One region of the Sphingomonas sp. Sph1(2015) genome, then DNA from elsewhere that is predicted to be linked to it. Evidence: riboswitches for the same ligand, from Rfam matches in the RefSeq annotation. Region 1 holds a riboswitch; each other region holds the start of a gene.
What was found. A riboswitch is a leader RNA that binds a small molecule or an ion and turns the genes downstream of it on or off. The one in region 1 is predicted to bind cobalamin.
Positions count from the first base shown of each region.

Region 1 (5,902 bases):
CGCCGTCCAGCATAGCGAGCACGGAATTGCGCCGCGTCCGCCACAGCCCGGCCTTATGAAGGGCCGCGAACCGCGCCTCCATCGCCGCCAGCGCCGCCGGGTTCGCCTGCGCCATGAAGTCGCGCACCGCGTCCCGAGCCAGCGTCGCATCCCAATACAGGTCGATCAACGCGGCGGGCACCGCGTCCGCCAGATGCGCGAAGCTGCCCAGATGGTCGAGCGTCGCGGCGATCTCCGCCGCACCGCGAAAGCCATGCGCCATCATGCCAGCCACCCAGCGCGGGTTGGCGGCGCGGGCATGGACGGTGCGGGCGATCTCCTCGGCCAGCGTCCGCGCCTTGGGGCTGGCCGGATCGCGTGTGTCGAGATGATAGAGCGCCGCCGCTCCTTCCCCCAACGCCGCCCGCGCCGCCGCGAAACCCGCCTGATGCGCGGCATAGTCGGCGGCGAGCAGCAGATCGCTTTCGGGCAGGTCGTGGAGGTGGACAAAGGCCTGCGCCCCCGCCACCCGCGCGGCGATCCCGTCCGCATCGCGCCGGTCGCCATCGTCGAGCGCCGTGGCGGAGGCGGCGAGCCAGCTCTGCCCCGCCTCGATCCGCGCCGCCTCGTCATAGCCCGCATTGGGGTCCAGCCCGATGCCGTAGCGACCCGGCGCGGGGCCATAGACGCGCGGAGCCGCCTGCCCGACATAGGGGTTCCACGCCGCCGCTTCGTCGCGTGCCCCAAGCGCGCGCACCGCCTGCCCGAACAGCGCGACCAGATGCGGAAAGGCATCGCGGAACAGCCCCGACACGCGCAGCGTCACATCGACGCGCGGCCGGTCGAAGCGCATCAGCGGCATCACCTCGAACCCCGTCACCCGTTCGGAGCGATGGTCCCACACCGGCTCGACCCCGATCAGGTGCAGCGCCATGGCGAATTCCTCGCCCGCCGTGCGCATCGTCGCCGAGCCCCAGAGATCGACGATCAGAGTGCGAAGGTAATCACCCTCCTCCTGCATGTGGCGGCGGAGCAGTTCCTCGGCGAGCTTCACGCCCTGCGCTTGCGCGGCCCGGCTCGGCACCGCGCGCGGGTCGATGGCGTAGAGGTTGCGCCCCGTGGGCAGCACATCGGCACGGCCGCGATAGGGCGACCCCGAAGGCCCCGCCGGAACGCGCTTCCCGGCCAGACCCGCGAGCAGCCCGGCCCGCTCCGCCGCGCCCTGTTCACCGCGCCCGAAGATATGGAGGCCTTCGCCGAACTGGCTGTCCTTCACATCGCACACGAATGCGTCGATCCGGGTGAGCGGATCCTCCGCCCCCGCCAGCCCCAAGGTCTCGCCAAGGCCGACGCTGTCCGCCTCCTCGGCGATGCTGGCGCGCAGCCGGTCGCGCCGGGCGGGGTCGAGGCCATCGGCATTGGCATATTCGTCGAGCAGCGCCTCCAGCCGCCCCAGCCCCGCGCCGGTCTGCGCCTGCACCAGCGCCGGAGGGACATGGCCGATCGTCACCGCGCCGATGCGTCTTTTGGCCTGTGCCGCCTCGCCCGGATCGTTGACGATGAAGGGATAGAGGACCGGCCAGTCGCGGGTCAGCGCCTCGGGCCAACAGGCGTCGGACAGCGCGACCGCCTTGCCGGGCAGCCACTCCAGCGTGCCATGCGCGCCGACATGGACCAGCGCGTCGATCCCCTGCGCGCGGAGCCAGAGATAGAAGGCGACATAGGAATGGCGCGGGCAGCGCGAGAGGTCGTGATACTCCTCGGCCCGCCCGTCCCGCCGCCCGCGTTCGGGCTGGAGCGCGACGATCGCCTTGCCGAGCGTCAGCGCAGGGAAATGGAACGCGTCACCCTCGACCAGCGGGTCGTCCTCGACCGCGCCCCAGCTTTCCAGCAGGTCGGCGCGCAAGGGTTCTGGCAAGGTGGCGAGCGCCTCGCCATAGGCCGCGACGGGCCAAGTCACGCGATTCTCAAGCAGCGTCTGGGGCAAGTCGGACGGACACGCCACATCATAACCGGCCTCGCCCAGATCGCCGAGGATCGCCGCCGTCGAGGCGAAGCCGTCCAGCCCGACCGCATGCGCCGCCTGCCAGTTCTTGCCCGGATAGGTGGACAGCAGGATCGCCAGCCGCCGCTCGGCCACCGGGGTCGCCGCCAGCCTTGCCCAGCCTGCCACCTTGTCCGCCACCGCCGCGATGCGGGCGGGTTCGGCGCGGTGCAGGCGCAGGGCGATGTCGAAATCGGGATCGCGTGTCCCCGGTTGCTTGAAGCTGACCACGCCCGCGAACAGGCGGCCGTCGATCTCGGGCAGGACGACATGCATGGCCAAGTCGGCGGGCGACAGGCCGCGCGCCGACCCCGCCCAGCCCTCGCGATCGCTGGTGGCGAGCGCGACCTGAAACACCGGCACGCCCGCGCCGTCGAGCGGGGTGGTGTCGTCCTCCCCGCGTGCGGAGAAGGCGGTGGCGTTGACGATCGCGGCGGGGGCGAGGGCCGCGACCCAGCGCGCAATCCACGGGCCTGCACCCTCGGCTTTCAGCGAGGGGACGAACAGGGCGATGGGGTCGAAGCCGCGTTCGCTCAGCGCGGCGTGGAGGGCGGCGATCGGCTCCAGGTCGGCGGCGGCGAGATAGGCGCGGTAGAAGGTTATCAGGATGCGGGGGCGGGTTGCGATCAACAGGGCGGCGGCGGGGCACGACGGACCCGCCGGGGACCAGCCTCCGACGAGTGCCACTTGGGGAGAGGGCCCTCCCCCATCCCAGTTGTGGGTGAACAATGCCCCGCATTGTTCAGGCCATGCCGGGGGCATGGCCGACCCACAACTCGCCTGCGGGAGGGGCGTGCTTGTGGTAAGCGCTGGCTTGAAAAGCCCCTCTCCCGGCAGGGGGAGGGGTTGGGGAGGGGCAAGAGCCACAGACGGCAACGCCGCGATTTCGCCCAAAGCCATCGCCACCGCATCGGCCCCACCCGCGTCGCACAGCGCCCCCAACCGCCGCACCACCGCCTCGTCGACGGTGGACGCCGCCATCAACCGACGATCCTCGCGCCCGTCCGCCGCCAGTACGACAAGCGCGATTCCCCGCTCGCGCGCCAGCCGCTCGACCTCGCGCAGACCGTATTCCCAGTACCCCGCCCCGCCGATCAGCCGGATCAGGATCGCCTTTGCGTGAACCAGGGTCTGCTCGACATAGGTGTCGACCGACAGCGGGTGGACCAACGCCGCCAGATTGGCGAGCCGCAGCGACCAGGGGAATCCCCCCGCCCGCCAGCCCGCCGCAAAGGCGCTCAGGTCGCTGTCGGAGAAGGACAGCACGACCACGTCACCGGGGCGCTGCCCCAGATCCTGCGGAACCGCCTGTTCCTCCAGCCCATGGCTCTCGCGAAAGACGAGATGCACTGGTCTTAGCCCTTCAGTACGGCCTCGATCGCAGGCCGGTCGATCCGGTCATGCTCGGCAATGACGACCAGCTGGGTGCCGCGCGGCTCGCCCGCGCCCCAGGGACGGTCGTAGCTAGTGCGCACCCGGCGACCGACCGCCTGGACGAGCAGCCGCATCGGCTTGCCCGCGACGGCGGCATAACCCTTCACGCGCAGGATATCCTGCTGCTCGGCCAGCGTCACGATCCGGGCGGCGATCGTCTCGGGGCTGTCCACCTCGCCCAGCATCACCGAGATGCTGTCGAAATCGTCATGCTCGTGATCGTCCGCGCCGTCATGGTGCGAGGGGCGCGCGGCGATGTCGTCCTCGGCGGCGGCCTCCAGACCCAGCACGATCTCGGCCGAGACGATGCCGTCGACCGCCTCGACCATGGGGAGCGGGCGCGGGGCCTCGGTGGCGATGATGGCGCGCGCCTTGGCGACGCCTTCCGGCCCGGCGAGGTCCGCCTTGGTCAGCAGGACGATATCGGCGCAGGCCAGCTGGTCCTCGAACACCTCCGACAGTGGCGTTTCATGGTCGAGGCTGGGATCGGCGGCGCGCTGGGCCTCGACCGCGTCGAGATCGGGGGCGAAGCGACCCGCCGCGACGGCCTCCGCATCGGCCAGCGCCACCACGCCGTCGACGGTGATGCGCGAGCGGATGGCGGGCCAGTCGAACGCCTTCAGCAGCGGCTTGGGCAGCGCGAGCCCCGACGTCTCGATCAGGATGTGATCGGGGCGCGGCTCCATCGCCAGCAGCTTTTCGACCGTGGGGATGAAGTCGTCGGCGACCGTGCAGCAGATGCAGCCATTGGCCAGCTCGACGATATTCTCCGCCGGGCAGTCGGGGATGGCGCAGGATTGCAGGATATCGCCATCGACGCCCAGCGTGCCGAACTCATTGACGACCACCGCCAGGCGACGCCCCCCGGCGTTGCGGATCAGGTGGCTGATGAGCGTGGTCTTGCCCGCGCCCAGAAAGCCGGTGACGATGGTGACGGGGACCTTGGACAGGTCACGCATGATATTTCTCCAACGCGCCGGACGAGCGAAAGCGAGACGGGGCGGATCGCCGGAGCGGTGACGGACGGGCGCGAAGTTGCGTCCGCCCCGCTGATCGGCGACCGATGCGGCCCCGGCCGCATGGCTTCGTCGCTCCCCGACGGAGAACCGTGCCCCGACCACCCCCTGGGTCCAGGCAAGAGCGACCATGACGCCGGCAGGTCTCCTGGCTCACGGGTCAAAGCAAAGGGATGCGCCTTCCCGGATCACTCCAGTGGCCGTGCCCTCATGGGAGCACCAGCATCGCTCGCTCGCCGCTTACAGTTGCAGGGACAGCCGGGGATTTGCACCCCATTCCCGTTTGAAGCCCTTGCGGGCACCGGCGCGATCTTCGGGCGCTTTCGCCCCCGATATGCGGCATTTATCCCGCCGCGCCGGGCTTTGCAATTCGCGCCTCCATCGCGGCGAACCCGCGCCAGCGATAGAGGAGGAAACTCGCGCCCCAGCAGACCACGAACAACCCGACAATGGCAAAGCCCAGCACGTTGAAATGCTCGGACAGCGCCGCCGCATAACGGAACGGCCCCGCCGTCCAGCCGAACCGCTCGGCCAGCAACGCGGTCGCCTGGATACCGCCGATCACCAGCGCGACCAGCGCGGAGACCAAGGTGATCGTCATGTTGTAGTAGAGCTTGCGCAGCGGGTGCATGAACGCCCATTCATAGGCACCCAGCATCACCAGCCCATCGGCGGTGTCGATCAGCGCCATGCCGACCGCGAACAGGACGGGGAACACCAGGATCGTCGCCAGCGACACGCCGTCCGCCGCGTGCGACCCCGACAGCCCCAATATCGCGACCTCGGTCGCGGTGTCGAAGCCCAGCCCGAACAGGAAGCCCAGCGGCGCCATGTGCCAGCTGCGCCGGATCAGCCGGAACAGCGGCCGGAACAGGCGGGACAAAGGTCCCTGCCCCGAAAACAGCATATCCGCATCCGCCTCGGCCATCGGCTCGCCGCGCGCGACGCGGCGGAAGCGGGTCCAGACATCGCGCAGGATGATCAGGTTCATGATCGCGATGGCGAACAGGAAGCTGGCCGAGACGATGGTGGCGATCGTCCCGCCGCTCTGCCCGAACGCCTCGAAGTCGGACAGGGTGCTCGCCGCCAGCGCGACCGTGGTCGCCGCGATCAGCACGATGGCGGAATGGCCGATCGCGAACCACAGGCCGACCGCGATGGGCCGCTGGCCGTCCTGCATCAGCTTGCGGGTCACATTGTCGATCGCGGCGATGTGATCGGCATCGACCGCATGGCGCAGGCCCAGGCTATAGGCGAGCAAAGCCGTCCCCAGCATCAGGCTGTTGCCCGCAAAGACGCTCAGCGCCCAGCCCCAGACGGCGATATTGATGACGACCAGCGCCCCCATCAGCAATGTAACACGGCGTTTCAGCGAGGGTCGGATAGGAACTTCGGACATGGGCGGATCACGCTTAAGAGCGCCGTTGCG
Region 1 is NZ_MQUI01000056.1:6,024-11,925, reverse strand. Features, by position in the region: gene cobN (cobaltochelatase subunit CobN) at 1-3,373, opposite strand, end outside; gene cobW (cobalamin biosynthesis protein CobW) at 3,379-4,416, opposite strand; cobalamin riboswitch at 4,595-4,794, opposite strand; gene BSZ14_RS16515 (HoxN/HupN/NixA family nickel/cobalt transporter) at 4,817-5,872, opposite strand.

Region 2 (5,902 bases), on a different contig from region 1:
CGAAAGGGTGGGACCTGGGGTGATTCCTGTGGGGGGGGGAACTGCTCCCCCCTCCGTTCGCGCTGAGCGAAGTCGAAGCGCACGCCCCGCTATCGCGGCTTGGCTGATGCATCCCCTTGGCCTTCGACTTCGCTCAGGCTGAACGGAGCGGGGGTAAACAGGCTTAACCCCAATCTCACCGCCCCAGCATCAACTCCGGCCGCACCACCCGGTCGAAGGTCGCCTCGTCGACCAGCCCCAGTTCCAGCCCGGCCTCCTTCAGCGTCTGCCCCTTCTGATGCGCGTGCTTCGCGATCCTGGCGGCGTTGTCGTACCCGATCTCGGGCGCCAGCGCCGTCACCAGCATCAGCGAGCGGTCGAGCAAATCGGTGATCCGGTCGCGATTGACCGTCATCCCCTCGACCGTGCGCTCGGCAAAGCTCTCCATGCCGACCGCCAGCAAATGGATCGAGCGCAGCACGTTCGCGCCGATCAGCGGCTTGAAGACGTTCAGCTCCAGATGGCCCTGCAGGCCGCCGACCGTGACTGCGGCATTGTTGCCGATGACCTGTGCGGCGACCATGGTCAGCATCTCGCACTGGGTCGGGTTGACCTTGCCCGGCATGATCGAGCTGCCCGGCTCGTTGGCAGGCAGTTCCAGCTCGCCCAGCCCCGAGCGCGGGCCGGAGCCCAGCAGGCGGATGTCGTTGGCGATCTTGGTCAGCGCCACCGCCAGCACGTTCAGCGTGCCATGCAGGTCGACCAGCCCGTCATTACTCGCCAGCGCCTCGAACTTGTTGGGCGCGGTCACGAAGTCGAGGCCGGTCGCCTCGGCGATCTCCGCCGCGATCGCCTCGGCAAAGCCGTTCGGCGCGTTCAGTCCGGTCCCGACCGCCGTGCCCCCCTGCGCCAGCGGCAGGATATTGCGGTGGAGCGTCCCCTCGATCCGGTCGCGGGCATTGGAGAGCTGTTGCACATAGCCCGAGAATTCCTGGCCCAGGGTCAGCGGCGTCGCGTCCTGCAAATGGGTGCGGCCGATCTTCACGATGGAGTCCCACTCCTTCGCCTTGGCCTCCAGCGCGGCGTGGAGCCGGTCGAGCGCGGGGAAAAGCTGCTTCGTCACGGCAATCGCGGCGGCGACATGCAGCGCGGTCGGGAAGGTGTCGTTGGACGACTGGCCGCGATTGACATCGTCATTGGGGTGGACCGGCGACTTGCCGCCGCGCTCACCCGCCAGCATCTCGTTGGCGCGGCCCGCGATCACCTCATTGGCGTTCATGTTGGACTGGGTGCCCGATCCGGTCTGCCAGATGACCAGCGGGAACTGGTCGTCATGCCGCCCGTCGATCACCTCCTGCGCCGCCGCCTCGATCGCATCGGCCTTGTCCGCCGCCAGGCCATGGCCGCGATTGATCCGCGCCGCCGCCTTCTTCACGATGGCCAGCGCATGGACGATGCCGATCGGCATCTGCTCGCGTGGCCCGAACGGGAAATTCTCCAGGCTGCGCTCGGTCTGTGCGCCCCAATAGGCGCTGGCGGGGACTTCGATCGGGCCGATCGAGTCGATTTCGGTGCGGGTGGTGGCGTTCTGGGTCATGCGACAGGGACTCACCGATGGGGTCAGGGGTTCCCCGTTACATAGTCGTCATGTCGTCGACAGAGGAGGGCAGAATGCTTGCCACCCGCCCCCCACCCGCCTATCGCCGCCCTCGCGACAGGTTCCTCGAAAGAGGATGAAAAGGGAATGGGGTGCGACACCCCGGCTGCCCCTGCAACTGTAAGCGGCGAGCCGCCCGCCACGACGCCATTGGGGTAATGCCCGAGAAGGCGGCGGACCGGCCCCGACCCGCGAGCCATGAGACCTGCCCGTCGCGGTCGTCCTTCGGCTGGTCAGGGTGTACCGGACGAAACGGGGCTTTCCCCTCGCGCGGCGACAGCGCCTTTGGAGACTTGCCCGATGTACAAGCCGATTTCATGCTGAAGCCCGCCGCGAACGGCCCCGCCGTGGTCGCCTGCAACACCTGCCGCCTGTCCGACGAGGTGCGCGAGAACGAAGACGGCCAGCGCGGCGGCGCGCTGCTGGTCGAGGCGCTGCGCCGGGTGCAGGCCTCCGACCCCGCCTATGCGGATGTCGCGGTCGAGGAGATGCCCTGCCTCTTCGCCTGCCAGTCCTTCTGTACCGTCCACTTACGCTGCCCCGGCAAGGTCGGATACGTCATGGGGAAGTTCACCCCCGATGACGACGCCGCGCGCGCCATATTGGACTATGCCCGCGCCTATGCCGACAGCGACTGGGGACAGGTGCCCTACAAGCAATGGCCGCAAGGGGTGAAAGGCCATTTCCTGACCCGCACGCCCCCCGAAGGATATGTCGTCGAATGAGCGACTTCCCCACCATCGCCGCGTTCGAGACCGCGCTCGCCACCCTGCCCCAGCCCGACGACCAGGCACGCGCCGCCGCGACCGCGCGGCAGGGGCAGTTGACCAAGCCGCCGGGCTCGCTGGGCCGCCTGGAGGACATCGCGATCTTCCTCGCCGGATGGCAGGGCGTCGAGCGGCCCCGGATCGAGCGCGGCCGTGCGGTCATCTTCGCAGGGAATCACGGCGTCACCGCGCGCGGCGTCAGCGCCTTTCCGGCTGAGGTGACGGTGCAGATGGTCGCCAATTTCGCCGCCGGGGGGGCCGCGATCAACGCACTGGCGGCGGCGGCGGGGCTGGAACTGGCCGTGGTGCCGCTCGACCTCGACCGACCGACCGCCGACTTCACCGCCGCGCCCGCCATGACCGAGGAGGAATGCCTGGCCGCGCTGTCCGCCGGTGCCGAGGCGGTGGGTGATGCCGACCTGCTCGTGCTGGGCGAGATGGGAATCGGCAACAGCACCGCCGCCGCCGCGCTGGCCGCCGCCAGTTTCGGGGGAGCACCCGCCTTGTGGGTCGGGCCGGGCACCGGCATCGATGCCGAGGGCGTTCAGCGCAAGGCCTGGGTGGTGGCCGAGGGACTCGCACTGCACCGGGAGCATCTGACCAGCGCCTTCGAGATCCTGCGCCGTCTGGGCGGGCGCGAGATCGCAGGCATGGCGGGCGCGGTGCTGGCCGCACGCCACAAGCGGATCCCGGTGGTGCTCGACGGCTTTATCGGCACCGCCGCCATCGCACCGCTGGCCCATGCCAATCCGGCGATCAGCGCGCATTGCCTGTCGGGCCATTGCTCGGCCGAGCCGGGCCATGTCCTGCTGCTCGCGCGGCTGGGACTCGAGCCGATCCTGTCGCTCGCCATGCGGCTGGGCGAGGCGAGCGGCGCGGCGGTGGCGGTGCAGGTCATCCGTGCAGCCATCGCGGCGCATGACGGCATGGCGACCTTTGCCGAGGCGGGCATCTCGGGCGCGTGACCGGCTTTCGTCTCCATCTGCTGCGTCACGGCGAGCCCGAACTGACGGGGCGGATGCTCGGGCGAACCGACAGCCCCGCCACGCCCGGGGGCATCGCAGCCTGTGTCGCGCGGGCGGGCGGGCTGGACGTCACCCGCCGCATAGCCTCCGACCTGTCGCGCGCGCGGGCCTGTGCCGAGGCAATCGGTCCGACCGAGATCGATCCGCGCTGGCGGGAGCTGGATTTCGGGGACTGGGACGGACTGGCGGCGGCCGAGATCGCCCCGAAGGCGCTGGCCCGCTTCTGGGACGATCCCGATACCGCGCCCCCGCCGGGTGGTGAGCGTTGGTCCAATCTGGTTGCCCGGGTGCGGGCGGCCATTGCCGACCTGCCGCCCGAGCCGACACTGGTCGTCACCCATGGCGGCGCGATCCGCGCGGCCCTGCATGTGCTGTGCGGGTTCGATCTGCGTGCGTGCTGGTCGTTCGCGCTGCCCTATGCGGCGCTGGTCACGCTGGAGGTGTGGGACGGTGCGCCCCGCAGCGCGCAGGTGACGGGGCTGGTGACGGCATGAAGGCGCTGATCGTCGCGCTGGGCTTCCTCACCCGACTGCCCATGCCGCGCGTCGAGGCGGACGAAGCGAATTTTGCGCAGGCCATCCGGCTCTACCCGGTTGCGGGGCTGGTCATCGGGGTGATCGTGGCCGGGGCGGGCTGGCTGGGCGCGCTGGTCGACCCGTGGACGGGCGCGCTGGCGGCACTGGTCGCCTGGGTCTGGGCGACGGGAGCGCTGCATCTGGACGGGCTGGCCGACCTGTCCGACGGGCTGGGCGCGGCGCATGGCGATCGGTCGCGGCTGCTGGCGGTGATGGCCGATCCGCATATCGGGAGTTTCGGCGTGGTCGCGCTGGCAATGCAGTTGACCGCCAAGCTGGTGCTGCTCCACCGCGTGCCGCCCGAGGGCTGGCCGTGGATCGCGCTGATCCCGGCCGCCGCACGGATCGGACCTTTGGTCTGGGCGCGGATGCTGCCGCCGCTGAAGCCCGGCGGATTGGGGGCGATGGTAGCCAAGGCGGTCCGGCCGGTCGACATGATCGGCTGGATATTCGCCGCGCTCGTGCTGGGCCTGCTCTATCCGCCGGTGGCGGTCGCGCCGATCGTCCTCATGGCCCTGACGCTCTGGTTCCGGCGCAAGCTGGGCGGGGTGACCGGCGACGTGCATGGCGCAGGCATCGAACTGACCGAAACCGCGCTGCTCCTCGCCGCCGTCCTTTACGCCCTGCCCTGAGCGATCCGCAGCAGCGCGTCGCAATCGACATGCGCCTCCAGCACGGCGGCGATGGCGTCGAGCGCGGCATCGACATCGGTCCGGTGATCCGGCCCCTGCCCCGCCACGCCGATCCGGGCCAGCCATGCCGCGCGCTGTCCCGCCTCGCCCAGCAGGCCGTGGACATAGCTGCCCGCGACCAGCCCGTCGGCGCGGATCGCCCCCTCCGCCCGGCCATTGGCGAGATACCCTACCGGCCGCGCGGTATCGGGGCCGCTGGTCCGCCCGAGATGGATTTCATAGCCCGAGAACGGCGCACCCAGCGCCTCGCCCGTCACCGGCCGCACGGTCTTCTCGCCGGTCAGCACGGTCTCCACGTCGAGCAGCCCCAGTCCCGCGACCGTCCCGGCAGGCCCCTCGATCCCGTCCGGGTCGGCGACCGAGCGGCCCAGCATCTGGTATCCGCCGCACAAGCCCAGCACCGGCCGCCCGCGCCGGACATGCGCGGCGATGTCGATGTCCCAGCCCTGTACGCGGATAAAGGCCAGGTCGGCGATGGTCGCCTTCGATCCCGCCAGCACGATCATCGCGGCATCGGGGATCGGCTCGCCGGGGCGGACCATGACCAGATCAACCTGCGGCTCCAGGCGCAGCGGATCGAGATCGTCGAAATTGGCGATGCGCGGCGTGATCGGACAGGCGATGACGACCCGCCCGCCCATACCGGCGCGCCCGCGTTCCAGCACCACCGCGTCCTCGCTGGGCAAGCGCGCGGCATCGGCCAGCCACGGGATCAGCCCCAGCGAGTGCCAGCCGGTATGCTCGGCAATCGTTGCCATGCCGTCGGCGAACAGCGCGGGGTCGCCGCGAAACTTGTTGACCAGAAAGCCCCGGATCATCGCGGCGTCCGCCGGGTCTATGACCGCCTTGGTGCCGACCAGCGAGGCGATCACCCCGCCCCGGTCGATATCCCCCGCCAGCACCACCGGCACGTTCGCCGCACGGGCAAAGCCCATATTGGCGATATCGCCGCTGCGCAGATTGACCTCGGCGGGCGACCCGGCGCCCTCGACGATCACGAGGTCGCACTGCGCCTCCAACCGACGATAGCAGTCGACCACCTCGGGCAGCAGCCCGATCCGCCCCTCGCGCCATTTCGACGCGGGCAGCATCCCCCGCACCTGCCCCCGCACGATCAGTTGCGAGGTGCGGTCCCCCTGCGGCTTCAGCAGCACCGGATTCATGTCGACATGCGGCGTCACCCGCGCCGCCATCGCCTGGGTCGCCT
Region 2 is NZ_MQUI01000077.1:3,442-9,343, reverse strand. Features, by position in the region: gene fumC (class II fumarate hydratase) at 176-1,576, opposite strand; cobalamin riboswitch at 1,679-1,863, shown strand; gene BSZ14_RS18080 (DUF1636 domain-containing protein) at 1,954-2,361, shown strand; gene cobT (nicotinate-nucleotide--dimethylbenzimidazole phosphoribosyltransferase) at 2,358-3,368, shown strand; gene BSZ14_RS18070 (histidine phosphatase family protein) at 3,365-3,922, shown strand; gene cobS (adenosylcobinamide-GDP ribazoletransferase) at 3,919-4,635, shown strand; gene BSZ14_RS18060 (cobyric acid synthase) at 4,620-5,902, opposite strand, start outside.
Region 2: it holds a riboswitch for cobalamin, as region 1 does, so the genes downstream of both, BSZ14_RS18080 (DUF1636 domain-containing protein) here and cobW (cobalamin biosynthesis protein CobW) in region 1, are expected to answer to the same signal.

Region 3 (5,902 bases), on a different contig from region 1:
CTGGAGATATAGAGTTCGGTCCCGGCCGCATCGGCCAGCGCAACCTTCCACAAGGGGCGATGCCGGTCGAATCCGCCCGCCACCGTCCATTGATCGTCGGCGATCCGCTCGACCTGGCGAACCGGTCCGGCGAAGCGGGTCGCGACGCGTGCGGCCAGCGTCGCATCGACAGGGGCGACCGCGCCGCCCTCCGCCGACAGGATGCGGGTGTCGCCGTCAGGGCTCTCGATCCGCCAGACCGGCGCCGCGTCGCGCATTTCCAGCGTGATCCGCCGGGCATCCGGCACCATCGGAGGCTGCCCGACGCGTACCCAGTCGATCGGCTGCGCGCCCTGCCAAATCTCTGCCGGTGTGAGCGAGGGATAGGGAACATAGAGCATCACCAGCCCGCTTCCGAACCACATGGCGAAGAACAGGCAGGTGACGATCCCGACCCAGCGATGGGTGAGGAAGGCAAGCCGCAGGGCCGCCTTCCCCCAAGGCCGATCAGAACCCGGCACGAACGCCGATGTCCAGCGCACGCGGGCGGCCCAATATCCATTGCTGGTCGCCGTATGCGGTGACGGCATAGGCCTTGTCGAACAGGTTATAGACGCGCACATCGACCGCCAGATGTGGCGTCAGGGCATAGGACAGGCTCGTGTCCACCGTCGCATAACCGGGAATGCGGAATGCCTCTCCATTGTCGGAGAAGCGTCGCCCGACATAACGCAGCCCGGCGCGCGCCTGCACCTTCGCCGAGGCATCCCAGCGCAGCCAGAGATTGGCCAGCGCCTCGGGCACGTTGGGCGGAGTCCGGCCGGTATAATCGACGCCGCCGGAGCGGAAATCGTCGAACCGCGCATCCAGCAGCGTGCCGTTGGCATCGATCCCGAAGCCCTGCGGCAGATCGAACGTCACCGCAGCCTCCACGCCTTGGGAGGAGCGCTGGCCGACCTGCTCGACCGGGCTCGACAGCGTACGTTGGGCGAGCAGCCCCGTCTTGACGATGCGGTACGCCGCCAGCGTCGCGGTGCCGTGGCCGTTCGCGAAAAGCCATTTCGCCCCCGCCTCGACCTGATGGCCGCGCGCATTGCTGAACTGCACCTGCCCGGTCGACACGGTGGTCAGGGTGCCCAGCGGATCGACGCCGGTGGCATATTGGGCATAGAACGACAGGGTCGGCACCGGCTGATAGACCAGCCCCGCACGCCACGTCGCGTTGCGGAAGGTCTTTTCCAGCACGAAGCGGTCGGGCGTGGCGACGGTCCAGCGACGGACATTATCCACCTCATAGCGCACGCCGCCGACCACCGACCATTTCGGGCCGAGCGTCACCCGGTCCTCGGCAAACACCGCCAGCGCGGTGGTGCGGGTGCGGTAGCGCGGGGCGATCCCTTGCGTATCCAGGAAACGGCCGGGGTCGAAGGCGAAGGGATCGACCGCATCGACCTGTCCGACCGAGTCGAAGTCGTTCTCATGGGTGAAGCGGACCAGATTGGCATCCACCCCGACGACCAGCGCATTGGCAACGCCGGGTGCGATCCCGGTGCGCCACGTCGCGCTGGCCTGATCGCCCCATTGGGTCAGGTCATGACGGATGCCGTAATTGCTGCTCCGCCGGATCGTCCCCGGCGTGCCGGTCGATCCGTCCGCGCACGCGCCACTCGCACCCACCCAGCAATAGCTTTCCAGATTGCGCCAGAAACGGTCGCTGGTCAGCAGATAGGCAATGTTGGACAGACTGACCGAGGCGCTCGGCATCCAGTCCACCCGGATCGAGGCGCGGTCGTCGCGGAACCGCATCCGCCCATCGCCGACATTATAGTTGCGATCCCGCACCCGTAGATCGAGCCGCCCGTCGATCAGCGGGGTGCCGAAATAGGCCATGGGCCGCTGATCGCCATGATCGCCGCGAACCGTTACCGCCAGCGTCGAGGTCGGCGTCCAGCGCAGCGTGCCCGACAGCGCGACACTCTCCGACCGGCCCCGGTCGACATAACCGTCCGACCGGCGATAGCTGGCATCCACACGGTAGCCGAGCGTCGGGGTCAGCGGCCCGCCCAGCCCGGCGGCGGCACGAAAGCTATCCTGTGCGCCATAGCCGATCTCGGCCTGGCCATGGGTCTGGGCGGTCGGCGCGCGCATCACGACATTCACCGCGCCGCCCAGCGCGCCCTGCCCGTAGAGGACTGAGGCGGGACCGCCCAGCACGTCGATCCGCTCGACCATCCAGGGGTCGGTCGGAAAGGTGATCGTCCCCGCCGCCGGGAACAGCCGCACGCCATCGACCAGTTGCAGCACCGATCCCTGCCCCGAAAAGCCCCGCGCGGCGAGCGCGGTGCCGCCATTGCCCGGATCGGCGACGCTAGACAGGCCGGGCGCGCGCGTCTCCGCCTCGACGATCGACAAGTCGCCGCGCGCACGGATCGTCCCGCCATCGAGCGAAGCGATGCTCGCAGGCGTCTCCAGCGGTGTCAGGCCCAGGCGACTGCCGGTGGCATTGGGCGTGTCGAGCGCCTGTTTCCCCCGCGTGCCGATCACCAGCACGGTGGCATTGCCCCCCTGCTCCTCGGCCTTTTGCGCCCTTGCCTCGGTCGCCCCCAGCAGAAGCGCCACGCCACCCCACAGGACCAGAGGAACCTGTCCGAATCTGTTATGATATATCATTTTATTACTCATAGCGCCTTGTCGCGAACAAGCCGAGGCCTTCCGATCGTTGCCGAACGGCCGGGTGCCCAGCGTGCGGCACGCCGTTTTCCGCATTCCACAGGGCCACCCATGCGCCTCCGCCACTTATGGCGTCGCTCGTCGGAACAGACCTAGCCTCGACCATCCCCTGGACCGGGCATGAGCGACCTGACGCCGGCAGGTCTCCTGGCTCACGGGTCATCGCGGACGAATGCGCCTTCCCAGGTTGCCCCAGTGGCTGGATCGCCCGAAAAGGCCGATCCGTGCATCACCGCTCACCGCTTACAGTTGCAGGGACAGCCGCGGATTTGGGGAGCCAAGCCCCCTCACCGTGTTCCCTTTTAATCTCCCTTGTCGGGAGAACCGGCGCGATCATATCGCCGGATCATTCCGGCGTCGTATCGCTAAGCCGAGGTCGAAGCGGGCGTCAAGCGGGATGAGGTCGCGGCGTCCTTGCGCTATGGCGGCGGCATGGCACGCAGGAACCGTTATCTGATCGCGACGATGCCCGATGGCTATGTGAAGACGATCGGCCCGACATCGCAGCCCTTTACCCACTATTGGCGGATCGTCGCCGATCTGGGCGGCGGCAAGACCGAAGTGTTCTGGGGCCACGCCAAGTCGCGCAAGGCGGCGATGGCAAACGATGCCGCCATGGCACAGGCGGTGCGGCAGCGGGGTTGGGTGGGGTATCGGTTCGAGGTGGTCGAACTGGTCGAGGCGGATGAGGCGCCGGAGGGGCAAAGAAAATCCTCCCCGGTACGGGGAGGGGGACCGCCGCGCAGCGGTGGTGGAGGGGGGATGCGGTAAAGGGCGCACCTCGCGGCACGCCCCCTCCACCATGCTTCGCATGGTCCCCCTCCCCGTTCCGGGGAGGATTGGCAGGGACTCACGCCCCTGCCCGGTCCCGTTACTTCTTCGGCTTGTCCTGGCCCGAGGCGTCGGACACGGCCGCACCGGCCGAGCGCAGGTCGCGGCCCGCGCCGTTCACGGTGTTGCAGGCCGACAGGGTCAGCACGGCGAACAGGGTAGCACCCAGAGCGATCTTCCTGGTCATGACGATCTCCTCTTCCAAAAAAGGGGGGGCGGCGGGCCTGATACGCTGGCCCGCCGCGGGCACTCAGCGCAGACGACGGCGGCTGGCCGCCGTTGCACCAAAGGCGGAGGCACCGGCACCGATCAGCAGCGCAAGCACCAGGATGAACGAGGTCTTCGCACCGGCCCCGGCGGCGGCATCGGCGGCCTGCTTGGCCTGGGCGACGGCTTCGTTCTTGGTCTGGACGAAATCGGCCTTGGCCTGATTCACCTGGGCCTGGGCCTGGTCACGGCTGATCTTGCGCTGCGCGGCGACGATGTCGACCACGCGCGATTCGGCCCGTGCGCCATCCGCACCACCACGCGCCATGGCGGGCAGTTGCTTGGCGATTTCCTTCTGCGCCTGTTCCGGGGTCATCTGCGCCGGATCGGCGGGCGTGTCGGTCAGATACTTGGCGGCCTCGGCACGCACGTCGGTTTCATCGACACCGGCAACCTGCGCCACCTTGGGAGCAGCGGCGCCCACGGTCGAACCGGCGGCCCCCGCGACCGAACCCAGGGTACGGAACGCACCACCGATGATCCCGCCGACCGCCGAGGTCAGCAGATACAGAGTCAGGATCAGCGTGACGCCCCACACGACCAGCCCATGGACCAGCGCGTCGAACTTCTCGGTCACGCCCGACATGCGCGCCGCGGCATAGCCGCCCGCGCCCAGCGCGACGATCGTGGTGATCAGCCAGTAGATTCCCGCGCCGATGCCGAAGCCCGCCGCGCCAGGCGTCGAACCCTGGACCGGATCGACCATCGACAGGCCGATGCCGGTGCCAAGAATGCCCATCACCAGCTGGACCGCGACGGCGATCACCACACCGGCAAAGATCGCGCCCCACGAAATGCGACGGGTCCCGCGGACGATCGCCCCCTCTTCCACCGGCGCATAGCCGGGCGTTACATGCGTAGCCATATTCACTCCTGTTCTTTCGGTTCTTGGGCGGGACCGGCCGTTTTGGGCCGGGCCGCCGCCTCCTGTTCCTTGCGCCCCTGACTGATGGCGGTGTCGTCGCCGATCAGCTTCCCGATCGTCTCGCGTGCCGCACCCTTGGCGTGACGCACGCGATCGACCGGATCCTTGAAAGTCTTGTCCGTCATGACGGCATCTCCCGTCGCCCCAGCACACCCTCGCCATCGAAGCCGCGGGCATGCGCCCAGGCGGCGGCGGCGGTACGGCGGTTCACGCTGATCTTGGCGTAGATGCGCGCGACATGGTTGCGCACGGTATTGCCCGACACGCCCAACGCCCGCGCGATGCTCTTGTCGTCCATGCCCCGGCAGATCAGGCCCAGCACCTCGCGCTCGCGTGCGGTCAGGTCGTCCAGGCTCGCGCCGCCCAGTTCGTCCTGCGGCGCGCGCAACCGGGCCAGCTTGTCCATGATCGACCGGCTGAACCAGCTGGTATCCTTCATCACCGCGTCGATCGCCTCGACCAGCTCCAGCTCGGTCGCCTTGCGCTGGGTGATGTCCTGAAATGCCCAGAGGACGCAGGTATCGCCGCCCAGCGTGATCAGCTCGGTCGACACCAGACAGTCGCTGCACCCGCCGTCCTTGGCGACGATCCGCGCCTCGACCCCGCGCAGGTCGCGGCCATCGTCGATCGCCGCTTCGATCTCGACCTGGGCCGCGTCGTTCGCCCACAGCCCGACATCCGCCAGCGAGCGCCCGATGATCTCGGTCGTGCCATATCCGGTCAGTTCGGCGAAGCTGGCATTGACCTCGCACAGCACATGGCCGTCGCGCGCGCCGATCGCCATCGGCACCGGCGCCATCTGGAAGGTGCGGGTGAACCGCTCCTCGCTATGGCGCAGCGCCGACTCGGCCTTTCGGCGCGGCTCCAGATCGGCGAAGGTGAACAACATGCAGGGCTCGTCGCCCATGTCGATCGGCTGGCCCGCCACGATGACCAGCTTGGTCCCGCCGCCCGGCAGCGCCAGTTCCGCCTCCATCTGCGGAATCGTCCGCCCCTCGGCCAGACGCTCCTTCGCCAGTTCCTGCCGCTCGGCCCCGCGCAGCACGTCGATGTCATAGACGGTGCGGCACAATATCTGATCGCGGGCATAGCCTGTCATCTCTACAAAGCCCTGGTTGACCTTGACGAAGCGCAGATCGGCCAGGCGACAGATGATCGCAGGCGCCGGGT
Region 3 is NZ_MQUI01000010.1:9,486-15,387, reverse strand. Features, by position in the region: gene BSZ14_RS06180 (hypothetical protein) at 1-500, opposite strand, end outside; gene BSZ14_RS06175 (TonB-dependent receptor) at 487-2,598, opposite strand; cobalamin riboswitch at 2,830-3,053, opposite strand; gene BSZ14_RS06170 (hypothetical protein) at 3,142-3,480, shown strand; gene BSZ14_RS06165 (entericidin A/B family lipoprotein) at 3,581-3,727, opposite strand; gene BSZ14_RS06160 (hypothetical protein) at 3,791-4,672, opposite strand; gene BSZ14_RS06155 (hypothetical protein) at 4,675-4,857, opposite strand; gene BSZ14_RS06150 (PAS domain S-box protein) at 4,854-5,902, opposite strand, start outside.
Region 3: it holds a riboswitch for cobalamin, as region 1 does, so the genes downstream of both, BSZ14_RS06175 (TonB-dependent receptor) here and cobW (cobalamin biosynthesis protein CobW) in region 1, are expected to answer to the same signal.